DNA from 2 places in the Enterobacter sp. UNJFSC 003 genome. Region 1 is predicted to be linked to the other one. Evidence: predicted binding sites of a transcription regulator. Region 1 holds the regulator's gene; the other holds the start of a gene.
The links. The regulator PurR, encoded in region 1, represses purine synthesis genes. The targets are predictions, from matches to a motif close to CANGCAAACGTTTGCNTG.
Positions count from the first base shown of each region.

Region 1 (3,415 bases):
ACCCAGCAACAAGACCGGCTTACGACCAAAGCGATCGGAAAGCGGGCCCCAGAGCAACTGCGCGAAGGCAAAGCCGGCAAGGAATACGCTCAGGCTGGCGCTGATGGCGGCAGCCGGGGTCTGTAAATCTTCCTGCATCGCGGCAAAGGCCGGCAGGTACATATCGGTGGCCAAAAAGCCCAGCACGCTCAAACCGGCGAGCCAGACTAAAAATCCTTTATGAGGTTGCATTATTTCTTCTCCTTGAGGAGGCAGGTGTACGTTGGCGCAGAGTGTAGGGAGTGCAAAGCGGCTTGTGAAACGCTAATATTTGGCGGGTGCATTCAAAAATTTTGCAGGCAGAAAATGTGGTCAGATTATTCTCTTGAAGTTGTGGATGCCGTCGCGCGTAACGGCAGCTTTAGCGGTGCAGCGCAGGAGCTACACCGCGTGCCCTCGGCGATAAGCTATACGGTACGCCAGCTGGAAGAGTGGCTGGCGGTTCCCCTGTTTGAACGGCGTCATCGCGACGTTGAGTTAACGCCTGCCGGGGCGTGGTTTTTGAAAGAAGGGCGATCTGTTATCAAAAAAATGCAGATCACCCGAGAACAGTGTCAGCAGATTGCTAACGGCTGGCGAGGGCATCTTTCCATCGCGGTAGATAACATCGTCAAACCGGAACGAACGCGGCAGATGATTGTTGATTTTTATCGTCATTTCTCGGATGTGGAGCTGCGGGTGTCCCAGGAGGTGTTCAACGGCGTCTGGGACGCGCTGGCGGACGGCAGGGTGGAGATGGCGATTGGGGCAACCCAGGCGATCCCCGTCGGGGGGCGCTATGCGTTCCGCGATATGGGCATGCTTAACTGGAAATGCGTGGTGGCGCGTGAGCATCCGCTGGCGACAATGGAAGGGCCGCTGAGCGATGACGCGCTGCGCAACTGGCCGTCGCTGGTGTTGGAAGATACCTCGCGCTCGTTGCCCAAGCGTATTACCTGGCTGCTGGATAACCAGCGCCGGGTTGTGGCCCCGGACTGGGAATCATCCGCGACCTGCCTCAGCGCCGGGCTGTGCGTTGCAATGGTGCCTGGCCATTTTGCGCGCCCGCGCATTGACACGGGTGAATGGGCTGCGCTGACGCTGGAGAACCCCTTCCCGGATGCCGCCTGTTGCCTGACATGGCAGCAAAGCGATGTATCACCTGCAATGGCCTGGCTTCTGGATTACCTGGGAGACAGTGATACGCTTAACCGGGAGTGGTTACGGGAGCCAGCGTAGCGGGCTCCGTATGAGATTAACGACGGTAGTCGCGGAACGGACCATCCGCAACGGAACGGCGTTCAATAAGGCGAGGATGAACTTCAATTGACTGGGATTCTTCTCGCTTGTTGACGATCCTGTCCATCAGCATATTGAAGGCTGTTTCGCCCAGTGAATCTTTTGGCTGGTGAATGGTGGTCAGCGCAGGGGTAAAGAAGCGCGCGTTACGCACGTTGTCATACCCGATGACGGAAATATCCTGCGGTACGCGCAGCCCCAGCTCATCTGCCGCACAGAGTGCACCCATCGCCATGATGTCACCACCACAGAAGACGGCGGTCGGACGGTGCGGCTGGGAGACAATCTGCTGCATCGCGCGATAGCCTGATTCGGGTTCAAAGTCACCCTGAACAATCCAGTTTTCCGGCACCGCGATCATCGCTTCTTCCATCGCTTTCATAAACCCGGCCAGGCGGCCCGCACCGGTGTTGCGCTCCAGCGGCCCCGGTATCACACCAATTTCGCGGTGACCGCGTTCCACCAAATAACGTCCCGCCATATAACCGCCTTCGAAGGCGTTATCAATCACGGAATCGGTGAAGTCGGCACGCGCTTCACCCCAGTCCATAACGACCATCGGTATGTGGCGATACTCTTCAAGCATGGAAAGCACCGACTCCGGGTACTCGGAGCACATCACCAGCAGACCATCCACGCGCTTCTGCGCCATCATTGACAGATAGGCTCGCTGTTTTTCAATGTTGTTCCACGCGTTGCCCAGGATAAGGGTATAGCCTTTCTGGAAGCAGTTTTTTTCTACCGCTTCAATGATCTCGGCAAAATAGGCCGCTTCACTGCTGGTGGCCAGCAAACCAATGGATTTGGTGTGATTAACTTTAAGACTGCGCGCAACCGCACTCGGCGAGTAGTGCAGTTCCTTGATCGCTGCCCAGACGGCATTGCGCGTCTCTTCCGCAACGAAACGGGTTTTGTTAATAACATGTGATACGGTTGTAGTGGAAACGTTTGCGCGTTTTGCCACATCTTTAATTGTTGCCATTAAATGTCACTCCAGACCATATCCTAAGCTCCTGAAAAACATGAAGGTAAACGTTTGCCTTCTCTCACCCTTATTACGCAATCTGGAATTGCGACACGCCGGGAAAACGACTCAGGACGTCAGGAGGGGGTCAATGGCCGGTACGCTAATAAATTTAGCGTGGAATTTTGTCCTATCTTGGTGAAAAGGGGAAGAGCAAAAGTGGATATCCGTTTAAATCCAGGAAGATTTTTGACGTAAACTGTGTAAAAATGAGCAGACTCACTTTTTGTGGGGGGATTAAAAGGAGAAAAATTGATGAATACCGATCTGAAGTTTTCGCTGACGACGACCGTGATTGTGCTGGCGCTGATTGTTGCCGCAGGTTTGACGGCAGTACTGCACTGATTTACGCGGAGGGAGCGTTCTCTCCCTCCTGCTTATCCCGATTGTTACCCCTCTGGCAAAAATCTTTTGCCAATTTGTTAACTTCTCATTTTTTGTGATTGATGTCATGCTTTCCGCTTCTTTGTTCTGTGTTACGACATAACACGGCATCCGGAGTTGACGCATGAAAATCAATTTTCCCCTGCTGGCCCTGGCGATCGGCGCTTTTGGGATTGGCACCACTGAATTTTCCCCGATGGGGTTATTGCCCGTTATCGCCCAAGGCGTAGAGGTTTCTATCCCTGCGGCCGGTATGTTGATCAGCGCCTACGCCATTGGCGTGATGGTGGGGGCTCCGCTGATGACGCTGTTGCTTTCGCATCGGGCGCGACGCAACGCGCTGATTTTCCTGATGGCCATCTTTACGCTGGGCAATGTGCTCTCCGCCATTGCGCCGGATTACACCACGCTGATGCTGTCCCGTATTCTGACCAGCCTGAACCACGGCGCCTTCTTTGGGCTGGGCTCTGTCGTTGCCGCAAGCGTGGTGCCCAAACATAAGCAGGCCAGCGCAGTGGCGACCATGTTTATGGGGCTGACGATTGCCAATATTGGCGGCGTACCTGCTGCAACCTGGATGGGGGAAGCGATCGGATGGCGGATGTCCTTCCTCGCCACTGCCGGGCTGGGTGTGGTGGCGATGATCGCCCTGTTCTTCTCGTTACCGAAAGGCAGCGCGGGCGAACGTCC
Region 1 covers NZ_JBAKHK010000002.1:255,924-259,338, reverse strand. Annotated here, with positions in the region: gene punC (purine nucleoside transporter PunC) at 1-231, opposite strand, end outside; gene punR (DNA-binding transcriptional activator PunR) at 346-1,257, shown strand; gene purR (HTH-type transcriptional repressor PurR) at 1,274-2,299, opposite strand; gene V5P19_RS07280 (YnhF family membrane protein) at 2,597-2,686, shown strand; gene V5P19_RS07275 (MFS transporter) at 2,850-3,415, shown strand, end outside.

Region 2 (3,415 bases), on a different contig from region 1:
TCATGCAGCCAATGTGTAGCGACGGATTAATTTCCCGTCCCGCTTTCACCGCCAGGGCGCTGGCCACCAGCTCATAGTGCGCCGCCTGGAACATCACGGGCTCGCGGTCTTCACCCGGCTCGTACTTCAGCCCGGAGTTGGTAAATGGCGCAAAGTCTTCGTGGAAGTTGGCCTGGTTATTGATCTCGTTAAAGGTCATCCAGTACTTCACTTTATGCTGATAGCGCTCGAAGACAACCGCCGCGAAGCGAACAAAGAAGTCGATCAGCTTGCGGTTGCGCCAGCCGCCGTATTCGGTGACCAGGTGGAAAGGCATCTCGAAGTGGGACAGCGTGATAACGGGTTCGATACCGTATTTCAGGCACTCGTCGAACAGATCGTCATAGAACGTCAGGCCCGCTTCGTTTGGCTCCAGCTCATCTCCTTTCGGGAAAATACGCGTCCAGGCGATTGAGGTACGGAAACATTTGAACCCCATCTCGGCAAAGAGTTTGATGTCTTCTTTATAGCGATGGTAAAAGTCGATAGCGTCGTGGTTAGGGTAATTTTTGCCCTGCAACACGCCGTGGGTAATTTCACGCGGCACGCCGTGCGCGCCTGCCGTCATCACGTCGGCAACGCTAACCCCTTTGCCGCCCTCTTTCCAGCCGCCTTCAAGCTGATGCGCCGCCACCGCGCCGCCCCACAGAAAACCTTCTTTGAATCCTGACATACTTTTTCCCTCATTCGATGTTGCTAATTGCTGACGGATACTGCTGTCTGAAGTGATAAACCGCGCCAATCAGTCCGGCGCTGTTGCCGTGGCTCACGACATCGGCGATATCCGCGATGCCAAACCACGCGAGATGCGTGCGTAGCAAATCCATAAACCCCGGGCGCTCTGCAATACCGCCGCCGATTAAAATGGTCTGGGGATCGAAAACGTTCGCCAGGTTGTAAAGCCCTGTCGCAATGCCGTTGAGAAAGTCATCGACCAGACGACGGCACACCGCGTCCCCCGCGTCGTAACCATCGAAAATAGCCTCTCCCGTGACGTCCTCAAGCCCTAAGCCATAGAAGTCGGCATAGCGTTTGCGAAGCGTACGAAGCGTGCAGTTTTCATTCATGGAGTGGCGGGCGATACGCCTGGAATCGGCCCTTTCAGTAAGCATGTAGCCGAACTCACCGGCGCGAAAGCGCGCGCCGTGAACCAGCTGGCCGTTGCAGAATATTGCCCCACCGACGCCGGTGCCGATGGTCAGCACCAGAAAATTATCGCTGTCTGCCGCCTTCCCCTGCCAGCGTTCTGCCAGCAGCACGCAGTTAGCGTCATTCTCTACGGTGACCGGCAACCCCGTGCGCGCTTCGAGCCAGGCTTTGATATTAAATTGGTCGAACCGACGGATGGCGCCCCCCATCGCGATAAAACCGGTATAGGGATTGACGTAGCCCGGCGCGCTGATAGCAATGCCCTCGACGTCGGGATGTAACGCCACCCAGTTCAGCATCTGCGACAAAATCGCCTCGCCGTCGCTGTTCTTGATAGCGGCCTTATCAGTATGCAGGAGCGCCCCTTCTGCCGTGGAGACGCCCATCTTTAACGCTGTGCCACCAATATCAAATGCGGCGATTTTCATCTCTTTCATCCCTCCTGAATGAAACTGAAACCGGTTTCAGTGCATGATGTTCATTCAACAAACTGGTTGCAAGCAGAACGCCGAAACCGGTTTCATTTTCGTGAACGGAGTCAAGTTTGCACGTCGTCTGGGGCTCGGCGGAAAAAAAAATCCACCTGCCCAGAATAGGCTCGCAAACGTTTGCCTGGACTGTTAGAATTGCGCCGATTTTTCTTACTAGCTATGCAATCGCGTGGGGACTTGAGCCGTGACCAACAAAACTTCTCTCAGCTACAAAGATGCCGGTGTTGATATTGACGCAGGTAATGCGCTGGTTGACCGAATTAAAGGTGTGGTGAAAAAAACCCGCCGCCCTGAAGTAATGGGTGGCCTGGGTGGATTCGGCGCACTGTGCGCGCTGCCGCAAAAATATCGTGAACCTGTTCTGGTCTCGGGTACTGACGGCGTAGGAACAAAACTGCGCCTGGCGATGGATCTTAAGCGTCACGACACGATCGGTATCGATCTGGTGGCAATGTGCGTCAACGACCTGGTGGTCCAGGGCGCTGAGCCACTGTTCTTCCTCGATTACTACGCGACCGGCAAACTGGATGTGGATACCGCAGCCAGCGTGATCAGCGGTATCGCCGAAGGCTGTCTGCAGTCCGGTTGCGCGCTGGTAGGCGGCGAAACGGCGGAAATGCCTGGCATGTACCATGGCGACGATTATGACGTCGCAGGCTTCTGCGTCGGCGTGGTAGAAAAATCAGAAATTATCGACGGCAGCAAAGTGGCCGACGGCGATGTGCTGGTTGCGTTGGCCTCCAGCGGCCCGCACTCCAACGGCTACTCTCTGGTGCGTAAAATTCTTGAAGTGAGCGGCTGTGACCCACTGACCACCGAACTGGACGGCAAACCGCTGGCCGATCACCTGCTGGCCCCAACCCGCATCTACGTGAAAAACGTCCTTGACCTGATCGCGAACGTCGACGTGCACGCCATTGCCCACCTGACCGGGGGCGGCTTCTGGGAAAATATTCCGCGCGTACTGCCGGATAACACCCAAGCGGTGATCGACGCGTCCTCGTGGCAGTGGCCGTCCGTCTTTAACTGGCTGCAGACCGCAGGTAACGTAAGCTCTCACGAAATGTACCGCACCTTTAACTGCGGCGTGGGCATGGTTATCGCCCTGCCAGCAAGCGAAGCGGACAAGGCCATTACGCTGCTGACCGAGAAAGGTGAAAACGCGTGGAAAATCGGTACGATTAAAGCATCCGATTCCGAACAGCGTGTGGTCATTGAATGAAAAATATTGTGGTGCTCATTTCCGGTAACGGAAGCAATTTGCAGGCAATCATTGACGCCTGCATGCAGAAGAAAATCAATGGCACCATTCGGGCAGTATTCAGCAACAAGGCCGATGCGTTCGGCCTTGAGCGTGCGCGGGAAGCGAACATTCCCGCACATGCGCTGGAAGCCAGCCAGTTCGCGGGTCGCGAAGCCTTTGACCGCGAGCTGGTACAAGAGATTGATGCCTACGCACCGGACGTTGTGGTGCTGGCGGGGTATATGCGCATCCTTAGCCCGGCGTTTGTCTCCCACTATGCCGGTCGTCTGCTGAATATCCACCCGTCCCTTCTGCCCAAATATCCCGGCCTGCACACGCACCGCCAGGTGTTGGAGAACGGCGATGAAGAGCACGGCACCTCAGTGCATTTTGTGACTGACGAGCTGGACGGCGGCCCGGTGATTCTACAGGCAAAAGTGCCGGTCTTTGACGGTGACAACGAAGACGACGTGACCGAGCGCGTGCAAACGCA
Region 2 covers NZ_JBAKHK010000001.1:97,165-100,579, reverse strand. Annotated here, with positions in the region: gene V5P19_RS00455 (6-phospho-beta-glucosidase) at 1-712, opposite strand, end outside; gene bglK (beta-glucoside kinase BglK) at 723-1,616, opposite strand; gene purM (phosphoribosylformylglycinamidine cyclo-ligase) at 1,864-2,901, shown strand; gene purN (phosphoribosylglycinamide formyltransferase) at 2,898-3,415, shown strand, end outside.
Region 2: purM (phosphoribosylformylglycinamidine cyclo-ligase) is a predicted target of PurR. The motif match lies at 1,786-1,803, and genes of this name have one in related genera.